DNA from 3 places in the Ruegeria sp. CJ9 genome. Region 1 is predicted to be linked to each of the others. Evidence: riboswitches for the same ligand, from Rfam matches in the RefSeq annotation. Region 1 holds a riboswitch; each other region holds the start of a gene.
What was found. Region 1 has a riboswitch for cobalamin ahead of ACR0AJ_RS05760 (DUF1636 family protein). Riboswitches for the same ligand answer to the same signal wherever they lie in the genome.
Positions count from the first base shown of each region.

Region 2: linked by a shared signal. The riboswitch ahead of ACR0AJ_RS16260 (DUF1636 family protein) and the one ahead of ACR0AJ_RS05760 (DUF1636 family protein) in region 1 are both predicted to bind cobalamin.
Region 3: linked by a shared signal. The riboswitch ahead of ACR0AJ_RS10345 (hypothetical protein) and the one ahead of ACR0AJ_RS05760 (DUF1636 family protein) in region 1 are both predicted to bind cobalamin.

Region 1 is NZ_JBQFPY010000002.1:67,642-73,556, reverse strand. Features, by position in the region: gene ACR0AJ_RS05780 (protein-L-isoaspartate O-methyltransferase family protein) at 1-270, opposite strand, end outside; tRNA gene ACR0AJ_RS05775 (tRNA-Cys) at 499-572, shown strand; gene ACR0AJ_RS05770 (NAD(P)-dependent oxidoreductase) at 617-1,573, opposite strand; gene ACR0AJ_RS05765 (LysR substrate-binding domain-containing protein) at 1,676-2,560, shown strand; cobalamin riboswitch at 2,633-2,841, shown strand; gene ACR0AJ_RS05760 (DUF1636 family protein) at 2,925-3,314, shown strand; gene cobW (cobalamin biosynthesis protein CobW) at 3,311-4,366, shown strand; gene cobN (cobaltochelatase subunit CobN) at 4,370-5,915, shown strand, end outside.
Region 2 is NZ_JBQFPY010000008.1:64,629-70,543, forward strand. Features, by position in the region: gene ACR0AJ_RS16245 (GTP-binding protein) at 1-659, shown strand, start outside; gene ACR0AJ_RS16250 (DUF1826 domain-containing protein) at 656-1,291, shown strand; gene ACR0AJ_RS16255 (DUF6525 family protein) at 1,288-1,560, shown strand; cobalamin riboswitch at 1,726-1,932, shown strand; gene ACR0AJ_RS16260 (DUF1636 family protein) at 2,035-2,391, shown strand; gene ACR0AJ_RS16265 (ABC transporter ATP-binding protein) at 2,388-3,173, shown strand; gene ACR0AJ_RS16270 (ABC transporter substrate-binding protein) at 3,192-4,139, shown strand; gene ACR0AJ_RS16275 (FecCD family ABC transporter permease) at 4,141-5,154, shown strand; gene ACR0AJ_RS16280 (FMN-binding glutamate synthase family protein) at 5,428-5,915, shown strand, end outside.
Region 3 is NZ_JBQFPY010000004.1:134,853-140,767, reverse strand. Features, by position in the region: gene ACR0AJ_RS10360 (bifunctional 2',3'-cyclic-nucleotide 2'-phosphodiesterase/3'-nucleotidase) at 1-1,114, shown strand, start outside; RNA gene ffs (signal recognition particle sRNA small type) at 1,154-1,252, shown strand; gene ACR0AJ_RS10350 (alpha/beta hydrolase family protein) at 1,285-2,142, opposite strand; cobalamin riboswitch at 2,278-2,498, shown strand; gene ACR0AJ_RS10345 (hypothetical protein) at 2,582-2,989, shown strand; gene ACR0AJ_RS10340 (protein-tyrosine phosphatase family protein) at 2,991-3,485, opposite strand; gene ACR0AJ_RS10335 (DNA polymerase III subunit gamma/tau) at 3,619-5,379, shown strand; gene ACR0AJ_RS10330 (YbaB/EbfC family nucleoid-associated protein) at 5,545-5,889, shown strand.

The sequences.
Region 1 (5,915 bases):
GCCCAGAGCCGGGGCGATATCCAAAACAGCCTCGTCATTCGAGATATTCAGCGCATCCAGCATTTTGGCCAATGTCCGCGGTTCGGGCAAGCAACGGTCGCCACCAAGGTCGATCACGCCTTCGGCGTAAGCCGCTTCACGCTGAGCGTCAGGTACAAAATTCTCTCTCTGAACGGTCAGCATGGCGTCAATGATGGGGAATTTCGTTACATCCGAAGGTCGGATCTGCGTATCGACCATCGTGCGGCGCCGGGTTGCGAAATCTGTCATTGGATCGCCCATGTTTTTCCCTAGTGTTCCCGGCTTTTGCCACATCCAGAAGAAACCGGCAACGGCTGCAACGTCGAAAGTTTCACCAGATCGCAGAGACTTGGTGTCGCGCCGCGCCATGCCGCAACACATGGAGGTGGATTTTTGCAATCAACCCACTGGACGCCCCTGACGAAAGGTGTTAAAACGCCTGCCACACCACAGCAAGTATTTGATTTTACTTGAAAAGGCGAGTTGGCGGAGTGGTGACGCAGCGGATTGCAAATCCGTGTACACCGGTTCGATTCCGGTACTCGCCTCCACTTCTTTGATTATCTAACCGGTATTCAACTGCGCTCGGTGTGCGCTATTCGGCCTGACCTCTCTGTGGGATAACTTCATAACCCGGCTCTTCCGGTTCATCATCGTGCATCTCGGTCGGGAAACCGGGCGCCGTGATATCCAGCCCGGTCGCGTCCTCCAACCGCTTGATAATATTCGGGGACAGTTCGCGTTCACCATAGCGGGCGATACCGTCGTCGAAGATGCGGATCATTACCGGGTTGATTTCCAAGGGTACTCCGGCGCGGTCGGCGACGTCTTGGAACAGTCCGATGTCCTTTTTGACAAGGTCCATGGTGAAAGAGATATCGCGGGACCCGTTCAGAATGACCTGGCTTTCTGTTTCATGCACGAACGAAGTACCCGACGAAATCTTTATCGCCTCATAAGTGGTGTTCAAATCCATCCCGGCCGCTTTGGCCGTTACCAGCGCTTCGGCACAGGTGATCAGGTTGGCGGTCGCCAGATAGTTGGTCAGAACTTTTAGGACCGAGGCTGAGCCCAACTCCCCCGTGTGCAGCACGCGCCGCCCCATCGTGGTTAAAAACGGCAGAATCCGCTCAAAGGTTTCGCGATCACATCCGGCGAAAATCGAGATATTGCCAGTAGCCGCCCGGTGGCACCCGCCTGAAACCGGGCAATCCACCGCCGCTCCTCCTCGCTCGATCACCATGGCGCCCAGTCGTTTAACCTCGGCTTCGTCGGTGGTCGACATCTCCATCCAGATCTTGCCCGGCCCGACCGCGGGCAGCATATCTTGCATCACTGCGTCCGAGGCCGCCGGGGACGGCAGGCAGGTTATAACGGCATCGCAGTCCCGCATCATCTGCGCCGGGCTTTCCGCGGCTTCGGCCCCCTTGGCCACAAACTCGGCCACCAGGTCTGGGTTAAGGTCGTGAACCGTCAGGTCAATCCCGTTGCGCAGAAGCGAGCCGGACAGTTTGCCGCCCACATTTCCTAAACCGATAAATCCGACTTTCATGTTTCCCTCCTGACGGTCGTATTCGGGCCGAGTATCTGTGTTGTCTGTTAGAAACGAAAATGATTAATAATGCCAATTATGGTCAAAATAATTTGGTGATATATGGATCGCCTTCCAAACCCCACATGGTTGCGCAGCTTTGAAACCGCCGCGCGGCATCTGAATTTTACCACCACAGCAAAAGAGCTGGGCCTGACGCAGACGGCGGTCTCATTGCATATCCGGTCGCTTGAAGCCGAGCTTGGGCAAAAGCTGTTCACCCGGAATGCCCGCCGGTTGGAACTGACTGAGCTGGGGCAGTCTTATTCGTTGACTGTGCGGCGTGCGCTTGGCGACATCGCCCTGTCCACCAACAGCCTGTTCGGCCCTGCCTCGCGCCAGACCCTGACGATCCGTGCGGCGATATCGACAGCCACCTATTGGGTCGCGGCGGAACTGCCCGACTTTACCGCTCGCCACCCCGAGATCCCAGTACGCCTTGTCTCGCACATCTGGAATGACAGCGTGGCCCCCGGCGATTTGGATGTGGAAATCCGGCTGGGTTATGGCGATTGGCCCGGCGTTCAGTCCGAAAAGCTGACAGATGAAAAGCTGGTACCGGTATGCCGGGCCGGGGACTCGCCCGCGACCCTGAACGTACTGCGGCAAGGCCCTCTGATTCATATCCTTGGATACGAAGACAACTGGGCGCGGTACTTTCAGGCCAACGGGCTCGCGCTTCCGGACCAGCCGCCCCGACATTCGGTGGACACCTCGGTCGCAGCACTGCAGCTTGTGATGGCAGGGGCGGGCTATGCAACGGTTCTGGAACGGTTCGCCCGGAATGCGATCCGGCAGGCTGTGCCGATTGCAATTGCGGGACCTGCGATTCCTTTTGCCCAGTCGCATTACCTGATCAGTACACGAGGCGCTACGCAATCGACCGCTGCGGCAGGGTTGTTTTGCGCTTGGCTGCGCGAGAGGCTGGCCGCGCATGCCGCGGATTGACACAGGCTGGTCGCTTTTTTGGTTTGAACGATTTCACCATGCGCCTCGTGCTTGACAAGCCCCCTGCCCGTGCCGCATGTCGCATGCGTTGGTGTCCATCTTCGGATGGATGAAAAGGGAATGCGTCAGCGGGCAACCGTCAAACGCAGCCGCCCCCGCGACCGTGACCGGAGAGGGTGCCCAATGCCACTGGCCCGCAAGGCCGGGAAGGCGGGACATCTGCCGGGGCAAGCGCCCCGACATCCGCAAGCCGGGAGACCTGCCAGCGCCCGAAGTTGAAACCGGACGGGGTGATCCGGTGTCGGGTCCATGTGCAGACGTGGCCCGCATGAAACCCCGTCCCCTGCAAAGAGGATTTGGGGGGATGAGAGACGTGACCGAGACTGCACCAGTCGAGCTGCTGGTCTGCACGACCTGTCGGCGTGGCCTGCCGATTGAAGACGATGCGCAACGTCCAGGTGCCCTGCTGCACAAGGCACTGGAAGACGCCGATTTGCCCGAAGGTATCGTGCTGAAGCCGGTCGAGTGCCTGTCAAATTGCGATCAGGGTTGTTCCATAGTGCTGCGCGGCGGACCGACCCGCTGGACCTTTGTGTACGAAAACCTGAACGAAACCGACCATGTCGACACCATCGTCGAAGGCGTCACCAAGTATCTCGCCGCCGAAGACGGTCTGGTCAAATGGCGCGAACGTCCCGAACATTTCCGCAAAAACTGTGCGGCCCGCATTCCCCCGATTGGAGCCCTGAAATGAGCAATCTCGAAAAACTCCCCGTCACTGTGATCACCGGCTTTCTGGGTTCGGGCAAAACCACGCTGGTCAAACATCTAATGCAGAACCCTCAGGGCAAGCGTCTGGCCGTTGTCGTCAATGAATTTGGCGATGTGGGTGTGGATGGCGACATTCTGAAATCCTGCGCCATTCCCGATTGCCCGGCGGAAAATATCATGGAACTGGCCAATGGCTGCATCTGCTGCACCGTGGCCGATGATTTCATTCCGACCATCGAGGCGCTGATGGCACTGGAGCCGCGCCCTGATCACATCCTGATCGAAACGTCCGGTCTGGCTCTGCCAAAGCCGCTGTTGAAAGCGTTTGACTGGCCCGATATCCGCTCGAAAATCACCGTGGATGGCGTGATCGCTCTGGCCGATGCCGAGGCCGTCGCCGCCGGGCGTTTTGCCCCGAATGTCGAAGCCGTCGACGCCCAGCGCCTGGCTGACGACTCGATCGACCATGAAACGCCCTTGTCCGAGGTGTTCGAGGATCAGATCTCCTGCGCCGACATCATCCTGCTGACCAAGCCTGACCTGGCTGGCCCGGAAGGCGTGGCAAAGGCCAAAGAAGTGATCGCAGCCGAGGCTCCGCGCGCCCTGCCCGTCGTCGAAGTTGCCGAAGGCGCTGTGGACGTGCGCGTCGTACTGGGGCTTGAGGCTGCCGCCGAGGATGACATGGATGCACGCCCGTCGCACCACGATGGCCACCACGATCATGAACATGACGATTTCGAAAGCATTATCGTCGAGTTGCCGGAACAGACCGATCCGGCAGCACTGGTTGCCAATATCGAACGCTTGGCAAATGAGCTGAACATCCTGCGGGTCAAAGGTTACGCCGCTGTCCAGGGCAAACCGATGCGCTTGTTAGTTCAGGCGGTTGGCGCACGCGTGCGACATCAGTACGACCGCCCATGGGAACCCGGCGAAGAGCGCCGCTCGCGTCTGGTGGTGATTGCCGAACATGACGACATCAAAGAGGCCGCGATCCGCGAGATCCTCGTGGGTGTGACCGAGGCCGCCGAGTAAGCCATGCACGTCGTCTTCCGCGAAAGCCACGGGCTCGAGGAAACCGAGACCCCGACCGATCTGGGCCAAAGCCCGGCGGATCTGGTGGTGCTGTCCTTTTCGGACAGCGACCTCGGAGCTTTCGCGGCAGGCTGGCATCGCGGTGGCGGGGCTGAGGGGCGGATGCCCACGATGCGGTTGGCCAATCTGACGGCGCTGAAACACCCTCTGTCCGTCGATACCTACGTCGAACAAACTCTGGAAGGTGCGAAAGGCATTCTGATCCGCCTGATCGGCGGCGTGCCTTATTGGTCCTATGGCCTGCAGCAGGTTCTGGCGCTGGCGCAGGACAAGGGCATCGCGCTGGCTGTCCTGCCAGCGGATGGGCGCGAAGATACGCGGTTGGACGACTTTTCCACCCTACCCGTTTCAACCCTGCGGCGGCTGGCGCATCTGTGCGATACCGGCGGCGAAGTTGCAGCGCAGGCCGCGCTGGCACAGATGGCGCTGGCGGCGGGGCTTTATGCAGGCCCTGTGATGGGGGCCAAAACCATCCCCGAGTGCGGCGCCTGGTGCCCTGACCGTGGCGTGATCCCAGTGGAAAAGGCGTTCACGGGCGATGCAAAACGCATTCTCGTGAGTTTCTACCGCGCTTACCTGACCTCTGCGGACACCGCCCCGGTCGCGGCCCTGATCCGTAACCTACGCGCGCGCGGGTTCGAAGCCGTGGGCCTGTTCGCGCCGTCGCTGAAAGCCCCAACCGCCGCCGAGTGGTTGCGCGGAAATATCGTAGCAATGCAGCCGTCGGCCATCATCAACGCCACTTCATTCTCAGGCAAGGGCGCGTCTGGCACATCTCCGCTGGACGCGGCCAATGTCCCTGTGTTTCAGGTCGCTTTGTCAACTGCACGCCGCAAGGCCTGGGCCGAGGCGGAACGTGGCCTCTCGCCCGCCGACCTTGCCATGCATGTGGTGTTGCCCGAGGTGGACGGGCGGATTTCGGCGGGCATCGCCTCATTCAAAGAACCCGGGAAACGTGACCCACATCTGGAATACTCGCGATTTGCCCACCGGGCCGAAGATGAACGGATCGAGGCCATCATCGACCGGGTGACCGGGTGGCTAGCTTTGCATGACAAGCCCAAGGTCGATCAAACCCCGGTGCTGGTGCTGTCCACTTACCCTGGTAAGGACTGGCAGATGGCCCATGCTGTGGGGTTGGACGCGCTGGCCTCAGCCGAGGCGATGTTGGCCGATCTGCAGGGCGAAGGGTACGACACCGCCCCCGCCCAACCCATTACCGAAACCCTTATGGATGCAAGGGTATCGTGGCCGCTTGCGGATTATCTGGCGGCGCTGGCCGATCTGCCGTATGAATTGCGCAGGGACCTCGAAACCGTTTGGGGACGGCCCGAGGATGATCCAGCATTAGCAGACGGCGCTTTCAATTTCACCGCTTTGCGTCGTGGCAAGGCCCTGATCGCGCTGCAACCCGAACGCGGCACGCCCGAGTTGCGCGAGGATGATTACCACGACCTCTCACGCACCCCACGCCACGGCTATGTGGCCT
Region 2 (5,915 bases), on a different contig from region 1:
AGGTTGATGATGCGGGGTCAGAAAAAGTTGGTGCGGCACGCAAGATCATCCGCAGTCTGAATGCAGATGCCGAGATCATCGAGACCAACCATTCGGAAGTTGCCGCAGAAAAGATCCTGGACACCGGCCTGTTTGACTTCGAGCAAGCCCATGAACACCCGATGTGGGCAAAGGAGCTGTATGGCTTTGCCGACCATGTGCCTGAGACTGAAGAATACGGGGTTGCGTCATACGTTTACCGGGCGCGACTTCCGTTCGTTCCCGAACGCATTTTGGACGTTCTCAACGGTGATCTGCCAGGGGTGATCCGGGCCAAAGGCCACTTTTGGATTTCGACACGCCCCGACTGGGTGGCTGAATTTTCACTCGCCGGTGCATTGTCCAGCGTCAAGCCACTCGGCACCTGGTGGGCATCAGTTCCCGAAGAGCGACGCCCCGCACATGACAGCGCCCGCGCCTATATGCAGGCCCACTGGCAAGAGCCGTGGGGCGACCGCCGTCAAGAGATCGTTTTCATCGGTGCTGGGATCGACTGGCAAAGTTTGAAGGCACGATTGGACAATTGCCTTATTCCAGCAGTTACGGCGGCAGGGCCGGACAATTTGCCGGACTTGCCGGACCCCTTCCCGATTTGGCGCCGGGCAGAGGATGCCGCATGAACTTCGTTAGAAAGCCCGTGAAAGACAAGGTCACCGGTGTGAGCTTCGCAGATGATCCGGCGGCACTCCGCACTTTTGCACAGCCAAACTGTGCCGCTTTGATTTGGCGCCGGCGAACCCCGCCGGATATGCAAAGCTGGCTTAACCAACTTGATCCCAAGGTTTTGCCAAGTGGGCGAGTCATTCTTCCACCAAGCGCCGTTAAGACGACCGTGGAGCAACTCTGCGATATCTCCGGCATGCCTAACGGGACTGAAAGAGCGTGGCTTCAAGATGATATCGCTTCTCTGGCCGACATTTTCTGTGAACTGATGAACGCCAACTTCTTGCGGCTGCGGCTGGATGTTGTCACCACCAATGCTTGCCGTAAATTTCATACCGATGCTGTCACCGCCCGGTTGGTCTGCACCTATCGTGGCACTGGAACACAATACGGCACCTCGACTGATGGAAAGGATCCCGCGCTTGTGTTTACCGTTCAGACCGGCGCTCCGATCCTGCTACGGGGAACACTCTGGCCCGAGCGCCCATCGTCAGGGGTGGTGCATCGCTCGCCTCCGATCGAAGGTACCAGTGAATCCCGTCTCGTCTTGGTTTTGGACCCAGTGGAAAATCCGGAAACCGAAGCATGAGACGTAACCTCGGGCAATGCAGCTTGCGCCGCAAGCATCGATCAACCGATCCGATGGATGTGTTTGACGGCCTTCCAGCCCCGTTGCGACAGTGGTTGTCAGAAGCTGCATTGCCATGGTCCCCGGTATCCGCGCGCCGCATCTGGTCAAAATCGCGGGCCAAGGGGCTTTCATCAGAAGAAACGCTCGTGTCACTCAGCCAGGCCGAAGCCCGAACGCTCGCGCGTGACCGGCAATCGACTGTTTTCAAATTAAATTCTCAAACATGAAGGAAAAAATGCCACCTCTAACACAGTATGCTGTCGCGACCCATGCGACACTGGGTGCCGCACTTGCAGCGAAAACGCATGCGGCAGACTTCGAAACCCTGAGCGTTTGAGTTCCGATCGAAAAGTTGTTGTTTCAAATCGTGATTGACATGGCCCCTAGTCTAAGACAAGCAAGGGCCAGATGGTTCCCGATGGTGCGCCCAAGGGATGAAAAGGGAATACGGTGCGGTTCGCCACTTTGGCGCCAAATCCGTGACTGCCCCCGCAACTGTAAGCGGTGAGCGACGCCAAAATCCACTGGTCATTGGGCCGGGAAGGATGGCCAAGCATCGACCCGCAAGTCAGGAGACCTGCCATCACATGTTCAACCAACCCGGGGCGGGGCGTCCTGGAAGGAGGCTTTGATGGCACGTCTGAAACGTGTGTACATGATCGGCACCTTCTGTCCGCGCTTGGCTTTAAGCGGAGCGGACTATGCCGGAAACACCTGACCATTTCCTTCTGATCTGCTCGACCTGTACCGGCGCATTGCCTGTTGATGTCATGCGCAATGCGTTGACCGGCAGGTTGCCAACCGGGTTCGCAGTGCGCACCGTTACCTGCATGGCGGGCTGCGCGCGACCAACGACCGTCGGATTTCAGGCCGCTGGCAAAGCTCAGTACCTGTTCGGCGATATTGAAACTGCAGAAGATGTCGACGCGCTGGCGGAATTCGCACATCAGTACCGCAACGTCGCAGACGGTTGGACCAACGCGACGGACCGGCCGCAACCACTATTTACAAAAACCCTTTCTCGTTTGCCTCGGATTCAATTGGGGGAACCATCATGACGACCTCATCTTTTCTGGTTGCGCGTGATCTCGAATATTATGCGCTCAATGGTGACGTTCTTCTGCAAGGCGTCTCGTTTGAATTGGCCGAGGGCGCGATACTGGCAATTGCCGGTCCGAATGGGGCGGGAAAAACCACGCTTTTGAACCTTCTGTGCGGGGCGGCTGAGATTGTATTGGGCAATGTATTGGTCAAGGAACGCAGCCTGAAAAATATGCCCGCAATGGAACGCGCCCGCATGATCGCTGTTGTCGGCCAGCAAGAACAACCGGATGGCAGGCTGTTGTTGCGGGACTATGTTGCCATGGGCCAGATTCCGATCTGGGCCGACCGTTCGGCGGATGAACATGCCAGAGAACTTAACAGAATCCTTGAGCTGACCGACCTTGGCGCGCTGGCAGACAAGCGCATGGCGGTACTGTCCGGGGGCGAACGTCAACGCGCGCATATCGCCCGGGCACTGGCACAGAACCCATCGTTGTTGTTCCTGGATGAGCCAACCAACCATCTCGATCCGGATGCCAAGGGTCGGATGCTGTCTCTGGTCGCCGAACTCGGCATCACGGTTGTGATGATTGTCCATGATCTTGTCATGATCCCGGAATTTGCCACCCACGTGGCGCTGATGAAATCAACGCGGCTGACGGGATTTGGCCCCGTGGCCGAAGTGCTGACCCCCGAGCGGGTCCGCGATACTTTTGGCGTTGAATACCTGTGCTTTCACCACGAAGGCCGCGTGATTCCAGCGCTGGATATCCGAAAATCCACAATCTCAACCTAAACCGAGGAACATTCCCCAATGAAACACATCTGGTCCGTGGCGCTGGTCACAGCCATGCAAGGCGGCGCGTCCGCCCACGAGGTCACCGTCGACAACTGCGGAGCGCCGCTGGTGTTCGAAGCCCAGCCCGAGCGTCTGGTTGTGCATGACATGAACATGACCGATATGGCCTTCGCGTTGGGCCTGCAGGACAAGATCGTCGGTCTGACCGGCATCACCGGCTGGTACAAAACCAGCCCGGAATTCGACACCCTGCGCGGCGATATCCCCGAACTGGCACCGAAATACCCAACGGTCGAAAACCTTGTTGCCGTGGAACCCGACCTGTTCTTTGCTGGCTGGTATTACGGCATGAAGCCGGGCGGAGATGTGACCCCGGATACGCTGGAGCCCTTTGGTATCAAGACCATGATCCTGACCGAAAGCTGTGTGCATCTGGACAAGGATCGCCCCGAAGCCAGCATGGACCTGCTGTTCAATGACGTCCTGCGCCTGGGTCAGGTCATGCACGTTGAAGACAAGGCCGAGGCGCTGGTCACGGGCTGGAAAGACGAACTCTCAGTGATCGAAGCGCAGACTGCCGACCTGGCGAAACCCCGCGTTTTCTTGCTGGACGGCCCGGCGGACGCGCCATTCACCGCAGGTAAGTTCGCCATCCCCGATGCTATGATTGCTGCCGCGGGTGGTGAAAACGTGACCCACGACATGGAAACAAGCTGGGGCCGAACCTCGTGGGAGGCGGTCGCCGCCGCAAACCCGGAATTCCTTGTGCTGCTTGATTATCAAACGGGCAATGGCGCTGCGGACACGTTCAAATTTTTGCAGGAACATCCAGTGATGTCGCAGACTGAAGCCGTGAAAAACGAGCGCTGGATCGGTTTGCGGTACGAGGAATTGACCCCCGGACCGGCAAATATCGAAGCGATTTCGAAAATGGCCCAGGCCATGCATCCAGGCCTCAACTGATATGGGCCGACTGGGCCTGACACTTGTGCTGGGGGCGGTCATGTTGGCCGCCCTCTTACTGATGTCCACCATCTATGGCACCACATCCATCCCTGTCACGGACACGGTCACGGCGATCTTGCTGGGAACGGGGCTGATTGAAGGAGAGATGTCGCCGCTGCACCGGATCGTCTTTGACCTGCGCCTGCCGCGCGCCTTGTTCGCGGCCGTGATCGGGGCTGGTTTGGGCATTGTCGGTGTGGTTTTGCAAACCACAACGCGCAACGACTTGGCCGACCCGTTTTTGTTTGGCCTGTCCTCGGGCGCGGCGGCAGGTGCCGTGTTCGTCATCACAGTGACCGGGGATATTCTGGGTTTTTGGACCTTACCGCTGGCCGCGTTTTGCGGAGGGCTTGTGGCGTCGGGTATCGTGCTGGCACTGGTTCACGGGTTGCGTACAAGCGCGCCCGAGAAACTGATATTGGCCGGTTTGGCCGTGTCCTTCTTGTTCTCTGCAATCACCAACTATCTAATTTTCGCAGGCGACAGCCGCGCCGCGCATTCGGTGATCTTCTGGATGCTGGGCGGTCTGGGCCTAGCCCGGTGGGAGACGTTCCCGCTGGTCTGCGCCGGATTGCTGCTTATTTTGGCCTACGCGCTCTATCGCGCCCGCTGGCTAGACGCATTGCTGACCGGAGACCTGACAGCTGCAACGCTGGGCGTGCCGGTGCAGGGGCTGCGGTTCAGCATGTTCTTTGTCGCGGCCCTTGCAACAGCTGTGTTCGTCTCGGTGGCAGGCGTGATCGGTTTCGTCGGCCTGATGGTTCCTCATATCGCCCGTGGGATCGCAGGGCCGTTGCACCGGCATCTATTACCCACCGCAGCGATTGTCGGGGCGGCCTTGCTGACAGGTTCAGATATTCTCAGCCGCCTATTGCTGGCTCCTCAAGAACTGCCCGTCGGGATCGTAACCACCTCAATTGGTTCCGTTTTCGTGTTCCTGCTTTTATTCAGAACGGCAAGAAACCAGAGGTAGCTTTCTAAGGCCGCCGACCACCCAACCCGGGCAAGACTAAAGCTTTTGCCCGGCCTGCTGAGGGATGCGCATTATTCCACCAACAATCCAATTTGTTTCAATGACCTCACAGATACGGAAAATTCTGTCTCGCGCTTGTCAGCGGGTGTGATCCAAATCGCGCGCAGGCTTACTAGTTCACTCGGATCGGCGCCTTTAAGTGTTGTGAACGCCGCGTGAGGTTACCTTGCGGCAAAGCAGGTCAGTGAAACAACTACGGGAGCCCGCTTCGACATGAATATGGCAGAGTTTTCAGGAGTAGCCTTTCAATTGCTTGAAATACTTACGTACTCTTTTGTCCTTTGTGTCGGCCTGGCGGCGCTTTGGGTTGTGGTTTTATATGTTCGCGACCGGACGCAAACCGAAAGCACGCTGCGCCGCAACTACCCGGTCATTGCGCGGTTCCGTTACGGGTTCGAACATGTCGGTGAGTTTCTGCGGCAGTATTTCTTTGCACTGGACCGAGAGGAGATGCCGTTCAACCGGGCGGAACGATCCTGGGTTTACCGGGCGGCCAAGGATGTGGATTCCACTGTCGCCTTCGGATCAAGCCGGGATTTGAAGCCGTCGGGAACCGTGTTCTTCGCCAACTGTCCATTTCCAACGCTGGAGAAAGACGCCGAGGAACCCGCCGAGGTCGAAATCGGACCTTTTGCGCGTCATTCCTATAAGACCAGTTCGATTTTCAACATCTCGGGCATGAGTTATGGAGCCATCTCAAT
Region 3 (5,915 bases), on a different contig from region 1:
TGACGGGATTGAGCACGTCGATGCAAATCGGGGTCTGGTTCACGGAAAGCCGGTGGTCATGCCCGGTGCGTCCGGGTCATTTCTGGGGGTGATCGACCTGACATTGGACAGGGCGGGAAATGGCCATTGGACCGTTCAGGATCATCGCGTCAGTCTGCGGTCGATATGCCCAACCAAACCCGACGGCTCACCCAAGCCTATCCAGGAAGACCCTGTTTTGGCGCGCCTTTTCGCCCGGGGCCATTCGGAAACTCGGCGGCGCACGGCGCAACCCGTTGGCCAGACCGATAAGCATTTGCACAGCTATTTCAGTTTTTGCGCCCCGGACAGAGGTTTGGTTCTGACCGCCGCGGCCCAGGCAGCAGCCCTGCGGCCCTATCTGCAGGACACGTCATTTGCGGATTTTCCTGTTCTGTCCGCAACCGCGCCTTCAAAGTTCGGGGGGCGTGCCGGCCCCCGGTTTTTCACCGACGTCCCGCCCGGCCAGATATGCCTGCGCCATGTCAACGACATGTATGCGTTTCCCAATGAGCTGCAGGCGGTAGTTGTCACCGGAGAGCAGATCAGCGACTGGCTTGAGATGTCTGCAGGCGTGTTCAACCAGATTACGCCGGGACATCAGACCACATTGGTCGACATCAACAGGGCGGGGCATAATTTTGATATTATACAGGGGCTTACTTATCAATTTGATCTCTCTCAACCGGCTCGGTTCGACGCTGGCGGTCACTTGATCGACCCCGTCAACCGGCGCATTCGCAACATTCGCTTTGACGGCCAACCGATGGCCGCCGATCAACGGTTCGTCGTCGCACTGAACAATTACCGTGCCAATGGCGGGGGTCACTTTCCCTTTGTTGATCAGGCCGAGCCCATCGCGCTGCCGAACCTGCCTGTTCAGCGCGTCTTGCAGGACTATCTGTCCGGCGCACTGCCGCAAGATCCCTTGCAATATGCGTCCTATCCTTTTGGCTTTGCCTCGATGCAGGGCGCGACTGCGCTATTTAGAACCGGTCCGAAGGCACAAACTCACATTGCCGAGCTTGAAGAATATGACCCCCACGTCGTCGGAGAAGACGATGAGGGCTTTTTGCTGATCCGTTTGACGCTCTGACGGGTTGTGTTTCCTGCGCCCGTTGCCTATATCAGACCCCGAGAGGTTGGCGCGGGCGAGCGCCTCGCCAACCTGGTCAGGTCCGGAAGGAAGCAGCCACAACGAGCCCCGCTTGGGTCGATGTCCAACCTCTCACTTAAACTCCCGACATTGAATTGTTGCGAACAGGCCTAGGCAATCAACCGTGGCCAGACAGCCGAATTGCGCCGGGCAAAGGCACCGATATGGCCAACCTCGGACAGTCCGAACTCGGCCGGAGACAACAAATGGCGGCGTGCGTTGGACCCGTACAGATCAGCCAGCCGCCAGACCGCGTTCTTTGGCACCAGATCGTCATCCTCAAAGCTGAACAGATCCACTGGTGTGTCTGACTGTGCCCAGCGGGCCTCGGGCAAGGACACGCCGATTTCGGGCAGGTAGTTGCGCGGCCCAGTGCACCAGCGGCGCCACTGCCAATAGACGCTGGCAGGCAGGTTCGATCCGAATCCCAGTGCCTTGCCCGGCAGGTAACCCAGCGCTTTTACGGCCAGGGGCGCGTGTCCGTACCAAAACAGCAAAGCCAACGCCCGATAAGGCCAGGGATGGTCCGACACAGTCACCGGCCCGGCGCAGACGCAGATCATGCGGTCGATCTGATCAATATCGGGCTGAATCGGCCCCAGCATACCGCCGACGGAATGGCCGATGCTCCAGTGCTGCGCGTCGGGGTATCGCCTGCGCATCTCGGCCCGAGCCGCAGGCATGTCGATCAGCGCCCAATCCGCCATCGTGGCCTGAGCTGACTTCAATGGCCTGCTCTGCGAATGACCGAAATCGCTGTAATCATAGGTCAGACAGGCAATGCCATGTTCCGCAGCCAACCAGCGTGCGAAGTGCTGATAATAGTCGCGCGGCACTCCGGTGGCGCTGTGGATCACCACTGCGATCCCAGGTTCGGCTACCGGCAGGTACAGCCGAGCCGACAGTTGGGTCGAACCAGAAGGAAACTGAAAATCCTCGGTTAAAACAGCTTGTGCGGTATCCAGCATGGCGCCCTCAATCTGAACCGATTAGTTCACCACCCCAAACGGCATCTTTTGCCACCCTAAGTCAATCCTGTTTCCGCATGACCACGCGTCCACTTTGCCCCACCAAAAGGCGGCTTGACTCAGGTCACCCCTACCCGCTAGCGATTGGATGATGGTTCTCGTCCCCGGTCTCCGGGGCGGGATGAAAAGGGAACACGGTGCGGTTCTGCCCGGAATACCGGAACGAACCAAGGCCGCGACTGCCCCCGCAACTGTAAGCGGTGAGCAATGCCGAAACACCACTGGCCGCAAGGCTGGGAAGGTCGGCAACGCAACGACCCGCAAGTCAGGAGACCTGCCATCGAACAAGAAACCGAAACTCGGGCGGGGTGTCCGGGCAGGTCGTCAGCACGCTGTCACACCTGATCCACACCCCCGTTCCACGCGCGGAGGGCGCAATATGATCTGGAAGACAAAGACACACCAATTTACCGCAACCGTTTGCCAACGCACAGGAAAAACCTGTCCGGCGCTGGCACAGATGGCGCGCGCGATCGTGCAGGCGATGGATGCTGCCGTTCCGGCGACGACGCCTGATTTTGAGTTCGACGGCAGCTCTGAGCTGGCGTATTGCACGCAAGGATGCAGCGCACGGTTTCGCGCTCAAAAAGACCTGATCCGGGTCTTTTGTGGAACAAGCGAGGATGCGCCCCTCGAGTCGCTGGATGTTTTCGCAGATATGATGTTCGGCCCGGATGTGACCATGCGCCCCGCAGGCATGCTAACCACCCCACCCTGCGCCATGCTTGAGGTCACAGCGATCCCGCCCAACCCGGTGGCACAGGCAGAACGACAGGTGGCGCTCTGATCTAGTCGCGCGTCCGCCCAAGGGCGGCCCATTCCATCTGGCCGCCGGTCTCGACGGCGCAGGACCGCACCGCCCGCAAACGGGTCAACGCTGTCTCGGGGTCTTCACCATGCTCGACCATAAGGCGCAGCACGATCATCCCGGACCGGCCACAGCCGCCCCGGCAATGCACCAGCACCCGCCCCCCGCGGGACAGGATATCAGTCGCCGCAGGGCTGACACTGCCCCACGCCGCGTCAACCTCAGGAGGCGGCGTACCGAAATCCGCAACCGGCAGATGCACCCATTTGATATTGAGTGCGTGCAGGTCTTCGCCAAGCATACCTGCGCCCTCTTGCAGCATTTCGACCTCGGTGGTCATCGAGATCACAAGATCCGGCTGCCAGTCGCGGATCGTTCCCAAGTCCCGCGTATACCCGCCACCGCGCCCCGGAAGAGGTGACAAGGTTACGGTGCCGTTTCCAATCTGAACTGAATGAAGTGCGAACTGGCTCACTACGGACCCTCCCTAATACTCGCTTCTAAGGCGTGCAAATTGTGCTGCAAACCGAAATTCACCCAAGCCTGCTGTGGACGCGGGCGGCAGGGGTCTCTACGCTGCATCGGAACCCGAATCCGACAGAGCAGATATGAACGACACGCCCAGCCCCGCCTATCAGGTTCTTGCCCGCAAATACCGCCCGGAAACCTTTGCCGATCTCGTCGGTCAGGACGCAATGGTGCGCACGCTGAAAAATGCGTTCGAGGCCGACCGGATCGCGCAGGCTTTCATCATGACCGGCATTCGCGGCACCGGCAAAACCACCACGGCACGGATCATCGCCAAGGGCATGAACTGCATCGGCCCCGATGGTGACGGCAAACCAACGACCGAGCCCTGCGGCCAATGCGAACATTGCGTGGCCATTATGGAAGGCCGCCACGTTGACGTGATGGAGATGGACGCCGCCAGCCGTACTGGTGTGAACGATATCCGCGAGATCATCGACAGTGTCCGCTATCGCGCCGCCAGCGCGCGCTATAAAATCTATATCATCGACGAGGTCCACATGCTGTCGACCAGCGCGTTCAACGCGCTGCTCAAGACGCTTGAAGAACCGCCCGAGCATGTGAAGTTCATCTTTGCCACCACCGAGATTCGTAAAGTGCCAGTGACGGTTCTGTCGCGCTGCCAACGGTTCGACCTGCGCCGGATCGAACCCGAGGACATGATCAGCCTGCTCGGCAAGATTGCGGCGGCGGAAAACGCTCAGATCGCGGATGACGCGCTGGCGCTGATCACCCGTGCAGCCGAGGGTTCGGCCCGGGACGCGACCTCGCTGCTGGATCAGGCGATCTCGCACGGTGCGGGTGAAACCAGCGCCGATCAGGTCCGCGCGATGCTGGGCCTGGCTGATCGCGGTCGGGTACTGGACCTGATGGACATGATCCTGCGCGGGGACGCTGCAGGCGCGCTGACCGAGTTGGGCGGGCAATATGCCGAAGGAGCCGATCCGCTGGCCGTGCTACGCGATCTGGCCGAGATCACCCATTGGGTCTCTGTGGTTAAAATCACGCCAGACGCAGCCAATGATCCCACCGTTTCGCCGGACGAGCGCGCGCGTGGTCAACAAATGGCCGAAGCCCTGCCGATGCGCGTCCTGACCAGGATGTGGCAGATGTTGCTTAAAGCGCTCGAAGAGGTCTCGGCGGCCCCAAATGCCATGATGGCAGCTGAAATGGCAGTGATCCGACTGACCCATGTGGCAGACCTGCCCAGCCCGGAAGAGTTGATCAAACGTCTGCAAGACACGCCCCCACCGCCAAATGGCGGACCCGGTGGCGGGATACCGGTGCCATCACATGCCGCGGTTCAGACGCAAGCGCCGGTGGCATCTTCTTATTCAGCTCCCGCCCATGGTGGGGGCGGCGGCGCTCCCAGCGCGGCGTTGGCGCAGGATGTGCAGGCCGCCCTGGCACGTTATCCGACCTTCGATCATGTGGTCGAACTGATCCGCGCAAACCGGGACGGCGTGCTTCTGGATGAGGTGAAGCGGTCTTTGCGGCTTGCAGCCTATCAACCCGGGCGTATCGAATTCCAACCGACCCAGCGTGCCTCGGCCCAGTTGGCGCAACGTCTAGGAACCGCCCTGCAGCGATGGACCGGTAACCGCTGGGCAGTCACTGTCGTCAACGAAGGCGGCGGCGAGACGATCTATGAAAAGGAAAACGCGGCTGAGGAAGCATTGAAGGCAGAAGCCCGCGAACACCCGCTGGTGCAGGCGGTTCTGGCCCAGTTCCCGAAGGCGCGGATCAAAAGCATCGAAACGCCAGAGCAACGCGCGGCCAAGGTCGAAACCGAAGCCCTGCCCGAGGTCGAAGACGAATGGGACCCGTTCGAGGAAGACTGAGCCACTTCAACACACACCCCCGAAATCCTCCCGCACCCGCCACGGGCCCAACGGGAGGAAAGGTCTTTCAAAGACCTTGACGACGGGCGGGAGCAACCCCACCCCCTTGTGCCACACGGGTACCGCCCGTATTTAGGCGACAAAGCGATACACAGGAGAATACCGATGCTCAAAGGACTCGGCGGTCTGGGCGACATGGCCAAGATGATGAAATCCGCGCAGGACTTGCAGGCCAAGATGACCGACATGCAGGAAGAGCTGAACAACATGATGGTCGTTGGCGAATCCGGTGCAGGACTGGTGAAGGCCACCGCCACCGCAAAAGGTGAGCTGAAAGGTCTGGACATCGACCCATCGATCTTTAACGGCGACGACAAGGAAGTGGTCGAGGACCTGATCCTGGCCGCCATCAAGGACGCACAAACCAAAGCGACTGAACGCGCACAGGCCGAAATGGCGAAGCTGACCGAAAGCATGGGCCTGCCCGCAGACATCAAGCTGCCGTTCTGATACCCCCTCCTGACGGATCATCGGCC